One region of the Cytobacillus spartinae genome, then DNA from elsewhere that is predicted to be linked to it. Evidence: a T-box and tRNA genes for the amino acid it is inferred to sense, from the RefSeq annotation. Region 1 holds a T-box; the other holds one or more tRNA genes.
The links. A T-box is a leader RNA that pairs with one kind of tRNA and senses whether it is charged. The one in region 1 lies ahead of gltX (glutamate--tRNA ligase), so its partner is inferred to be a tRNA-Glu.
Positions count from the first base shown of each region.

Region 2: it encodes a tRNA-Glu, which carries the amino acid that the T-box ahead of gltX (glutamate--tRNA ligase) is inferred to sense. The anticodon was not compared.

Region 1 is NZ_JBIACK010000001.1:722,814-729,028, forward strand. It holds gene ACFYKX_RS03600 (GNAT family N-acetyltransferase) at 183-710, opposite strand; gene ACFYKX_RS03605 (hypothetical protein) at 868-1,323, shown strand; gene ACFYKX_RS03610 (hypothetical protein) at 1,411-1,653, opposite strand; gene ACFYKX_RS03615 (hypothetical protein) at 1,964-2,200, opposite strand; gene ACFYKX_RS03620 (hypothetical protein) at 2,565-3,068, opposite strand; gene ACFYKX_RS03625 (hypothetical protein) at 3,174-3,641, opposite strand; T-box leader at 3,902-4,139, shown strand; gene gltX (glutamate--tRNA ligase) at 4,184-5,848, shown strand; gene ACFYKX_RS03635 (DinB family protein) at 6,167-6,215, shown strand, end outside.
Region 2 is NZ_JBIACK010000023.1:25,420-31,634, forward strand. It holds gene ACFYKX_RS26065 (bifunctional methyltransferase/pyrophosphohydrolase YabN) at 1-385, shown strand, start outside; gene ACFYKX_RS26070 (RNA-binding S4 domain-containing protein) at 436-705, shown strand; gene yabP (sporulation protein YabP) at 809-1,111, shown strand; gene yabQ (spore cortex biosynthesis protein YabQ) at 1,108-1,740, shown strand; gene ACFYKX_RS26085 (FtsB family cell division protein) at 1,757-2,161, shown strand; gene ACFYKX_RS26090 (S1 domain-containing RNA-binding protein) at 2,362-2,835, shown strand; tRNA gene ACFYKX_RS26095 (tRNA-Glu) at 2,968-3,039, opposite strand; tRNA gene ACFYKX_RS26100 (tRNA-Met) at 3,243-3,316, opposite strand; gene spoIIE (stage II sporulation protein E) at 3,625-6,102, shown strand; gene ACFYKX_RS26110 (vWA domain-containing protein) at 6,190-6,215, shown strand, end outside.

The DNA of each region.
Region 1 (6,215 bases):
TTCATATAGTCCTATTTTCACAAGAGTATATAACTATCATGATATCATACACAATATGTAATAAAATTAAATTAATGTAAACTTTGGATTTCTATGGTTGTCATAACTTCCTGTTTTTATTTAGCTTTGCTACCTTCTATAACTAGAAAAAGGAACGTTCGGTATGAAACGCTCCTTTTTCTTTATGCTTTTAACAACTCTTTCTCATAACATACATATTCTTGATGTCCCTCTGGCTTGGAAGAAAAGAACACACTCCCTCTCTTCTGAAACCCGAGCTTTTCATATAAATGTAATGCCATCTTATTTCCGGAGAAAGCATCTAAACGTATACTTTTATAACCATTTTCTATCGCTAGATTCTCACAAAGCTTCACGAATTCAGTCCCAAGCCCTTTCCCTTGGATCTGAGGGTTAATCATTAACGAGTGTATAATTATCGGCTTGCTTCCTTCCCAAGGAATTGCATTCCATTCATCAGATTCCCACTCATTTAATACGACGTGACCAACCATGTCGTCCCCATCCATCAGGACGTATAGCACCTTATATTGAATACATTCACCAAAATAATCTTTGTTCGGATATTGTTCATCCCACTGCAGGATCCCTTTCGCGAACAAGTTCTCGCGGCATTTTAGATAGATTCCGTTTATTTGATCCAACATATCATCTGTTGCTTCTACTAATTTGAAAGTCTTCAATTGCATAGTTAATTCTCCTTTTAGTCAGTCGGATTACAATTCGACAAGAAGAAGTATTTTCCTTCTTTGAAAAAATAGCATACAAAAAACTCCTTGGTTCTTTTGTAACTCTTATCCAAATAATGGCGTCTAATTAGTAAAATATACAGAGGAGGGTTAAACTGTGTTATCCCTAAAACATCTATCCATGGTCTTAACTACATTTGTTTTTTCACTTGTTGCGTTAATTGGATGTGGAGCGCAGAACGAGATTGAAGTAAATGGCAAAAAGGTTGAGTCGGTAAAATTAGAAGGAAAAGTAGTAATTAGTGCCTCCATATCAAAAGTTGGGGAAAATATGAGTGATATTAAGGAACCGCATGGAGAATATACCCAAGAAAACACGGATGTTCTTCGAACGTTTGTAGATGCTATTAACAGGGCTGAAAAATTGGCAGGGATTGTGGATGTTGCGACTCCTCACTACCAGTTTACTTTAACCTTTGAAAACAAAACATCAGCGCAATATTTTCTGTGGCTAGGGGATGACCATGGGTCGTTAATGCATGCAGAGGACACACATTATCTATATACATTGCCGGAAGATTTACTTAAGGACTTAGATGAATATGTTCAATAAAATAAAGTAAAGATGTGTCGATAGTTTTTCTATAAGCAACTCAATAAATTAGGCCGCCATAAAATGACAGCCTAATTTGATAATGATTTATTGTAACAACCTCGAAATTCCAAAAAAAACTAAAATTATAGCAGGAAACCAAGAAGCTAAGATATACTTTTTATTACCATCTGCTAATACATAGCCAAGGATCAAAAAAAATAATCCAAATAAAATAGTTAAAATTCCTTTAAATAAATCTGACTCAGTTAATTCTGGTAATATGAAAAACACAAATAATATTGGTAACAGTACATTAGGCCTTTTTAACGAAGTTACTATACTTTGCATGATATTCACCCCCACAATTATTTTCTTTAATTTTGAACTTCTGCAATGTTAGTTATAAAAACAACAACTGCCTTTTTTCCAGTTTGATTGATTTAAGTGTAATATATGTTTCTATATTTGGTAATAGATTTCCTTTTATTATCATCAACATAGGATTAAAACTCATTTAACTGAATCTCTGATCGATTTTTAGAATAATCCACAACAAAATTTAAAGTGAAGCTAATACAAAGTTTTTCGGCTTACCCTTTTCTCATCATTCTTTTGATTTAACTTCCTGTTTGGCAACCGGGTAACGTAATTTCAATGGTCACCTAAGTTGGTCCTTCTTTTCTAAGAACTCAATATAGTATTTAATTGTAAGCAAGTAGTTCTTTCTAGAATTTTCTTTATATTCTCTATTTATGGATGATTCCATTTTGGAAGTTAAGCGTGGCTCGCCTTTATAAATTCCTCTTGTTAAAAGACCGTTTAAACGACCTACATAATCCTTAACCGATTTTTCTCCTAAGTTATAATGCTCCCTAAGATAATCCTCAAATTCCATCTATACTTCCTCCTGCCCCATTTAATTCAATAACACTCTTCCCTAAGACTACTATCCTCTTTTTATTGCATGAAACTCGCCATAGTAATTGTTCCAACCATGTATACAAATGATATAGTCATCCAAAAAGTATGCTTTGCAGTCTCAGCTTCAGGATTTGCAGAGATTTTCCTAATGATAACAACTAAATTCAGACAAAATACTATCGCTAAAATTGGGTTTAAATAGATTGCAGCATATATTAAAATATTCATATCTCTCCCCTTTTTCAATAATCTGGTTCGCAAGGTACAACAAGATAGCCAGAATTCTGTCCTTTACTCTAGTACCCGTTTAGCACAATAACTTTTACAGACTTTTTACTTTATGAACTGAATTCAATAATTGTATTAAATATTTCTTGATATATTAAACGATAATCTGATTCCGATTTCAGTTGATTATGGGGAACAAATTTCCAAGTCTTTGTTCCTTGCACACTATTAAAATACCCTTGTGCAAAAGCTACACTTTCACTTTCCTTATAGTCAGAAATGGTTAAGTTTTCATCAATAAACAATTCATAAGGTTCATTTAACCCAATAAAAAAGGTTGGATAAGGTAGCTCTTTATACAAAGAAGCATACTTAGGTTTTGAGGTTTCAAAAAACGTTTCTTCCATAACAAATAAAGCATTGTAATTTCCTTTATTCTCAAATAATTCATCAATATTTATATTAACCCATTTAATGTTTTCAAAATTATAAGATGGTTCAGTTCCAACTACTGCAATTTTTAAGGGACGTTCAATTACCAATTTGTCGCTTGTTTGTGAACAACCTACGATTGAAAATAAAAATAAGAAGGAAACCACAAGTTTAAATTTCAAAATCTTCCCTCCCACTGTACAAATTCCACCAAATAAACCCATTTACACTAACCTGCAATGTTTAAGAATGCCCAAAGTTTTTACTCAAGACGGTAAAGACTTTATCTAATTTTTCTTTGCTTCTACGATTATAGGGAATTGCAAAGGTTTATCATAAATTTGATAAATAGCCTTATGGGTGTTTAAGTCAAGCTTTTCTCCATCAACTAGTTCCCCATTGACCAAAATGGGTAGTTCAATATCCTCCCTTATATAAACCATTAGAAGGTTAAGGTCTAGTTCCAGTTCTTCCGAGTAAAGCCAAGCAATTCCATCATCATCTATAGAATCAACAAAGTTTAATTCCTTCATAGCAAAAAACTCTTTATCTTTAAAAATAAGCGCATATAATTTAGAGTTTATATAGAATACGATTTCGACATCTTTTAAGTTTGTTCTAGTGTATTCTGTTTTATCGGGTACATGGTTTAGTTGTTCTTGAAATGCTATCTCTATATAGTTTTGGGGTTCTTTGGAAGTGTCGCAAGAAGTTAAAAGTGTTAAAGAAAAAACTATTAATAGTAGATGTTTCATTAATTCCTCCCGAAATTAAATAAGGATTTATTCTCTGTTTACACCCTTATTCCTCCAAAGCTTTTCTACTAAAGCTCACGTTTTTTAAGTACATTATTTCACAGACTGTGTAATAATATTTCAATCTTTATTAGTAGTTTTCTCAATCAATTCATTTTTTGCCGATTTAGTAGTTAAAAAAATGTTGTGATTAAATCCAATTGTGTGATTGACAATCTAATCATAATGTATTAAAGTGTTTCTAATTATACCACATATTGTAAAATGCAATGAAGAGGAAGAGTAATTGATCACTCGAATCATAGAGAGCCCATTAAGGTGAAATTGGGCATTCGAGCTTAATGAATGAAGCCTTGGAGCAGTGACTGAAAAATCGGAGTAAGTCAATCGGGAATTTCCCGTTAAAGAAATGTGCAGCAAGAAAGTGAATTGTTGCATAATGAGCGGGTTTTTAACCAATTTAGGTGGTAACGCGGAAGCTAGCCTTTCGTCCTTTTATTAAGGATGAAGGGCTTTTTTTGTACTTAAAGGAGGAAACTATTATGTCAAATGAGAATCTAGCAGAACTGTTATTTCCGGATGTTAGGCTACTACCTACTGATATTTATTCACTATACCCGCCAAGAGATTTACCTTCCTCTGCTTTCGTAACACGTTTTGCACCGAGCCCAACGGGTTCATTGAATATTGGCGGACTTTACGCCACTTTGATATCCGAAAGATTAGCCCACCAAAGTAATGGAGTATTTTTTCTTCGTATCGAAGACACAGATAAAAAGCGTGAAATAGAAGGCAGCCTCGAAAACATCATAAATTCATTGTCATACTTTGGGATTCTATTTGATGAGGGACCTCAGCTTACAGGCGACGATAAGGGGGATTACGGACCCTATAAACAAAGCTCCCGAATGCAAATCTACCAGGTTTTTATTAAGCATCTAGTCCGAAATGGATTAGCTTATCCCTGCTTCTGTGATACGGACGATTTACAAAAGATAAGAAAAAGCCAACAAGACATAAAAGTAACAACAGGATACTATGGTCAATGGGCGAAACATCGAGATATTACTTTTGAACAAGCCAAGGAAGAGATTTCAAATGGTAAACCGTTTGTTATTAGAATTAAATCCTCAGGGTCTTCAGGTAGGAGAATAACGTACCATGATTTGGTGAAAGGTCCAATTGAGATACCTGAAAATGACCAAGATATTGTGATTATGAAAACGGATGGTTTACCAACCTATCACTTCGCTCATGCCATAGATGACTATCTGATGGGTACAACCCATGTCATTAGAGGTGATGAATGGCTTTCTTCAGTGCCGATCCATATTCAATTGTTTGAAACCTTAGGTTTTAGAGTACCGCAATTCGGTCATATTGCTCCAATCATGAAGCAAGTGGGAGCTTCTAAACGGAAATTTAGTAAACGTAAGGATCTTGATGGTACGGCTGAGTATTACAAAGAACAAGGGTACCCAGGGATCTCTATCAGTGAATACTTCATGAATCTCATTAATTCCAACTTTGAAGAATGGAGAATGGCAAATCCTTATCAATCATTTAGAGAGTTTTTTATCCATACTGAAAAAATGAATGCCAGTGGTGCTTTATTTGACATGAATAAACTGGATGACATCAGTAAGGAGGTTATCTCTAGGCTCACAGGTCAACAAGTTTTTGAGTATTTATACACTTGGTCAAAGGAATTCGATTCTGAGCTTTATAGTTTAATTGACAAGAATCAGGATTACACAGTAAATATTCTAAATATTGGAAGAACCATTGATAAACCAAGGAAAGATTATTCAAAGTGGTCAGATGTGAAGCCAATGATTGCATTCTTTTATGACGAATTGTTTGAAAAAGATGTATCGAGTGGATATATGTTACCTACAAGTGTAAATTTTGATGTTGCGAAAGAAATTGTACTAGGTTTCAGCAAATCTTATAGGTTTAATAATGAAAAGGAGGTTTGGTTCCATAAGATTAAAGAACTTGCTGGGGAACTTGGATTTGCAAAGGATATGAAGCAATATAAAGCGAATCCTAACATTTACAAAGGACATGTTGGTGATGTAGCGATGGTCATTAGGGTCGCTCTAACTAACAGAACAAATACACCTGATTTGTTTAATATGATGAAAGTAATGGGCGAAACAAGGGTTCTTTCAAGAATGGAGACATTTTTAGGCGGTTCTATTTAACCAACTTAAAAATATATCAAAAAATGACCGGACATCACCTCTCGGTCATTTTTCACTTTATTTACATAGCTACACGCTTCAGATTAAGCACTCCCCCCTACGCTTTACTACTAAGTGTGGTACGGTTCACGGCTATTGGTCCTAAAAAAATTCTTAACTATCTGCCTCGAGTGTTGATTAAAAGTTAAAAACCACTCTTCAACTAAACTTCGCCGTTAATTAAAAAACAAACTAAGTCAGTAATGGTGTGTAAGAGGATTATTTCCACCCAATTAAGAATATAAAGTATTAAAAGTCCGAAAAATTGGAGTGTGAAACATGATACATGATATAACGGAATATGTGAAATATTTAGATGGAGTACATA
Region 2 (6,215 bases), on a different contig from region 1:
CGATGTCGGAACGCATTTACCTAATTTGATGAGAGCATATGAACTTCAAAAAAAGGCTGGAAAAGTAGGCTTTGATTGGGACCATGTAAATCAAGCATGGGAAAAAGTGAAGGAAGAAATAGTGGAATTTGAAGATGAAATGAAAACTTCCGAACAAAATGAAAACCTGCAGAAAGAATTTGGTGATGTTCTATTTGCGTTGGTGAATGTGGCTCGGTTCTATGATTTTAATCCGGAAGAAGCATTATTCAGTACAAACCAGAAGTTTATCCGTAGATTTTCATTTATTGAGGAACAAGTACAAGAGAGTGGTAAGAAGTTTGAAGAATTTAGCTTAGAAGAATTAGATCAACTTTGGAATCAAGCAAAAGATAAAGGACTTTAAATAGATAGTGAAGTCTTTGTGATCAAACATTTTTCAGGGAGATGAAAATTATGCGTTTAGATAAATTCTTAAAGGTATCCAGATTAATAAAAAGAAGAACGCTGGCAAAAGAAGTTAGCGATCAAGGAAGAATTTCCATAAATGGTCTTCAAGCGAAGGCAGGCTCGATTGTTAAAGTGGGGGATGAGCTGTCGATTCGTTTTGGGCAGAAATTAGTAACGGTAAGAGTGGATCAAATTCAGGAAACTTCACGTAAAGAAGAAGCAGCTGAAATGTACACCATTATAAAAGAGGAAAAGGTAAATCAAGAAGTAGAGTAAAGGTACACATGTCCAAAATGTAAGAGATGGCTTGTTCTATTATCAGCCCCTTTAACATACACATGTACAAAAGGTTGTACTATGTGATTGTGAGGGATGAATAATGAGTCAATATTATGAGACGAATGTTTCAAAAGGGACAGTACAAGAGCACGATGTGATTATGCGGGGAAGAAAGCTATTAGATATTACAGGGGTTAAGCAGGTTGAAAGCTTTGATAATGAAGAATTTCTACTTGAGACCGTCATGGGCTTCCTAGCTATTAAAGGGCAGAATCTACAGATGAAAAATCTAGATGTCGATAAAGGGATTGTGTCGATAAAAGGAAAAGTATTTGAACTGGTGTACTTAGATGAACATCAAGGGGAAAAAGCTAAAGGTTTCTTTAGCAAGTTGTTCCGATGACGCTGTCTACACAATTTCTTACTATGATTGCGATGATTGGTATGGGAAGTTACTTTGGTGCTTCCCTCGATACGTATAATCGCTTTTTAAAACGTTCAGAAAGAAAAAGCTGGATTGTTTTTTGTAATGACATTTTATTTTGGTTATTACAAGGTCTTTCGATTTTCTATACTCTCTTTGTCGTGAATCAAGGTGAGCTCAGGTTTTATATATTTGTAGCTCTTCTATGTGGATTTGCTGCCTACCAAGCTCTTTTTAAGCAGGTTTACCTACGATTATTAGAGATTGTCATTTCAATGATAATCTCTATTTATCAGTTTTTAGTGAAAGTGTTTATGGTACTTATATATAGACCGGTACAATCATTACTTTTTGCTCTATTATCGATTATAATAATGCTAGGCAAGGGTCTTTTGGCACTTGTTTCACTGCTCTTTAAGGTCTTATTATTTATAACGAAAGTACTATTTAGTCCGATTAAGTGGATTTTCCTATTAATTTGGAAATTATTGCCGAAATATATTAAAAATTACGTCGAGAAGTTATATAATAAATTAGCAGGATATTATAACAAAATAAAGAATACCTTTAATACATGGTTTTTAAAGTGGAAGAACAAGAATAAATAAGGAGGGAAAGCGATTAATGAGTGCCATAAAGAAGCGCAACGTTGCAAAAATCGAAACTAGCTATACGAAACAACATGAGATATCTGAAGCTAATCTATCTAGAAAAAGAACGCTACTTTTTCGAAGACTAGCTGTTTTTCTGATCTTTGCTGCTGTTTCAACTTACTTTATTATTAATACACTCATTTCGCAGGCCTCGACTCTTGATGAAATGAATGCGGAGAAAAAGAAACTTCACGAAGAGCTTGGTGCCCTTAAGAAGGAAGAAACCATTCTTCAAGAAGAGATCGTCAAATTAAACGATGATGACTATATTGCGAAGTATGCAAGGTCAGAATACTTTCTATCTGATAAGAATGAAATCATCTTTAATTTGCCAGATGAAAAAAAGGAAAAATCATCCGACAAGTCATCGTATTGACACGCTTTTTTTCATTTCTGTATAATATAGAGTAAATGAATGAATTTCACAGGCATTCAATTTTTGAAAAGTGAAGCTTTTATAATGAACACTATGTTCTTTTTGAATTATATTTTTTTTAGTAATGTTTACTGTTCAAAGCCATGTGGAATATATTCAAGTATGATTCTTTTAAATTTTTAAGGAGGAAAAATCTTTTTATGTCAATCGAAGTAGGCAGCAAGTTACAAGGTAAGGTAACAGGCATCACTAATTTTGGAGCGTTTGTGGAGTTACCAGAAGGCTCAACAGGTCTTGTTCACATTAGTGAGGTCGCGGATAATTATGTTAAAGATATAAATGACCATCTTAAAGTTGGTGACGAAGTCGAGGTAAAAGTCATTAATGTTGAAAAGGATGGCAAGATTGGTTTATCCATCAAGAAAGCTGTAGATAGACCTGAAAGACCCGCTAGACCTGAAAGATCTGACAGACCAGACAGAGGACCAAGAGGTGGAGATTCTAGAGGTGGCGGTCAACGTCCACGTCAAGGTAGAGCCAACGATAACCGTGCTCCAAGAGAGAACTTTGAATCAAAAATGGCACGTTTCTTAAAAGATAGTGAAGACCGTTTATCTTCGTTAAAGCGCAACACAGAATCTAAACGAGGTGGCAGAGGCGCTAGAAGAGGTTAACTTGCTGCTGAATTATAAATAAACTTTAAAAAGTGAGTCTTTGATGACTTGCTTTTTTTTATTTGATTACATGACCGCTCTTATAAATATAAAAAAAACGACAGTTGAGTGAACAACTGTCGTTTTTTATTATGACCCATACGGGATTCGAACCCGTGTTACCGCCGTGAAAGGGCGGTGTCTTAACCGCTTGACCAATGGGCCGTGATAGGGATTAATTGGACTTTTACGTCCGAAAAACATTTGCTTGTCGGGGCTAACCAAGGCGCTCCCGCTTTTCTTTGTCCAGCTCCAGTGCCTAGACCCTCGAGACACTTCGGTCTAGAGAAAGAACTCAAAAACCGAGTTCGTTTCTCTAGCCCTCCAGTGTTTTTCGGGGCTGAACAAGGCACTTCCGCATTTCTGTATAGCGGCGGAGGGAGTCGAACCCACGACCTCACGGGTATGAACCGTACGCTCTAGCCAGCTGAGCTACGCCGCCATGTGTTAAAGCACAAATAATATATTACAAACGTTTTACTTTTAAGTCAATAACATTTTTATAGAAAATTGTCGTTTTCAGTTATTATCCTATCAAATGCATATATAGAGCCATCTTTACTGAGTTAACAAGGTTAAAGGACAAAGTTCCATCAAGCAAAAACACCTGATAATTTGTTTGCTTTTCGTGTATTAAGGTGAAATCAGTCGAACGAAATATGAATGCTTGTCCTCCATTTTGACAAACTTTTAAAATTCGCCCTCTTATAATAGTCATCAACGATATTAAAGTGGGGAGTGGAGTTTTACATGGAAAATGTAGAAAGGAATATAGGAGAACCTATCGGGGAAGTAAGCTTTAACGGATCTAAATTAGGTATTTCTAACGGTCTAAACAAATTCCAACTGAAAACGGAAACTTTCTTTGTGAAAAAAGGCTATATTCTATTAATCATAGGCTTTTTGCTAGGACGAGCTTTAATATTATCTAAATTGACTCCTTTTGCTCTACCATTTTTTGCAGCAGTTTACATGGTTAGAAGAGAAAAAGCCCCTTTGGCATTAATAGGACTTGTTGCTGGAGCAGCAACGTTGTCGGTTATAGATGCAGCTTATACATTTATTGTTACATTTTTATTCTTATTTCTCCTCCGGGTGTCAAAGAAACTCCTTCAGAGTGAAATAAGAGCTCTGCCTTTTTATGTATTTGGTACATTGTTATTAGGAAAGTTAGGGAAAAGTTATATTTTAACCAATCAAGTTTCTCTATACGATGGAATGATGGCGGGAGTAGAAGCGAGTTTAGGCTTTATTTTAACGCTTATTTTTTTACAAAGTATTCCTTTAATTTCAGTTAATAAAAGAAGACAGTCACTTAAAACGGAAGAAATTGTTTGTTTAATCATCATGCTCGCATCCATTATGACAGGTACGATTGGTTGGTCTGTCTATGACTTATCGGTTGAGCATATCATGTCGAGATATTTGGTTTTAGTATTTGCATTTGTAGCAGGAGCTACGGTCGGGTCAACCGTTGGTGTTGTAACAGGACTTATCTTTAGTCTTGCCAATGTATCAAGTTTCTACCATATGAGTTTGTTAGCGTTTTCAGGATTATTGGGTGGTTTATTAAAAGAAGGGAAGAAAATTGGCGTTGCAATCGGCTTATTTATTGCAACACTCTTAATTGGAATGTATGGCGAAGGAAGCGGAAACCTTCTTAATACTTTTTTAGAAACTGCAGCAGCAGTTGTTTTATTCCTACTTACCCCACAAGCCCTAACTTCTAAACTTGCAAAATATATACCTGGTACACCTGAATATACAGCTGAACAACAGCAATATATGAGAAAAATGCGCGATGTGACGGCTCAAAGGGTTGAGCAGTTTTCATCCGTTTTTCAAGCTCTCTCTAATAGTTTTTCATCCTATGACGAACAAAATGAATGGGACGATAAAGAACGTGAGCTAGATTTCTTTTTAAGTAATGTGACTGAAAAGACCTGTCAAACTTGTTTTAAGAAAGAGCATTGTTGGACAAGGAACTTTAATACAACCTATGACTATATGAAAGATATTATGACTGAAATGGATCAAAATAATGGAGCTGTTTCCCCTAAGCTCTCAAGAGAATGGGACAAGCATTGTACAAAGTCGAAAAAAGTAATCGATGCAGTCTATCAAGAGTTATCGCTATATCAAGCAAATCAGAAGTTGAAGAAGCAAGTACAGGAAAGCAGGAAGCTTGTTGCCGATCAATTATTAGGTGTATCTACCGTAATGGGAGATTTCGCAAAAGAAATCCAAAGGGAGCGAGATAACCATCATAAGCAAGAGGAATTAATTTTAGAAGCTTTACAGGAATTTGGTATTCATATCGAGCAAGTTGAAATATATAGTTTGGAGCAAGGGAACGTTGACATCGACATGACGATTCCTTTCTGCAACGGACATGGAGAATGTGAGAAACTGATTGCTCCAATGCTCTCGGATATCCTTGGTGAAACCATCATTGTAAACTCTGAAGAATGCTCAACCTATCCGAATGGCTTTTGCCATGTGACGTTCCGTTCAGCAAAAGCGTATGCGGTTGATACGGGTGTGGCCCATGCTGCGAAAGATGGAGGATTTATTTCAGGAGATAGTTACTCAACCATTGAGTTAGGTTGTGGAAAATATGCAGTGGCTATAAGTGATGGAATGGGAAATGGAGAGAGAGCGCATATCGAAAGTAAAGAAACACTTGAACTTTTACAAAAGATTCTACAATCCGGAATCGAGGAAAAAGTAGCGATTAAATCCGTTAATTCCGTCTTGTCGTTAAGAACAACAGATGAGATCTTCTCAACATTAGACTTGGCGATGATTGATTTACAGAATGCTTCCGTCCGATTCCTAAAAATCGGCTCCACACCGAGTTTTATCAAAAGAGGAAATAAAGTCATTAAGATTCAAGCTAGTAATTTACCTATGGGAATTATACAAGAATTTGATGTGGATGTAGTGAGTGACCAGTTAAAAGCAGGTGATTTACTCATTATGATGAGTGATGGTGTATTTGAAGGACCAAAGCATGTGGAGAATTATGATTTATGGATGAAAAGAAAGATAGGAGAGCTTGCAACAGATGATCCTCAACAGGTAGCAGATTTAATTATGGAAGAGGTGATTCGATCTCGGTCAGGATTTATTGAAGACGATATGACTGTAGTGGTAACAAAGGTAAAGCACAATACACCTAGATGGTCAACAATCCCAATGCAAAAATATCGACAAAAGGCTAACTAATATATTTTGTTCAATTAAACCGCATTTATGTATAAATCCCCTCTAATCAGTCGAAAATGGTAACAACTCAAATCTGGAGGGGAGATTATGAAAACAGGTACGTTAAAACAAAT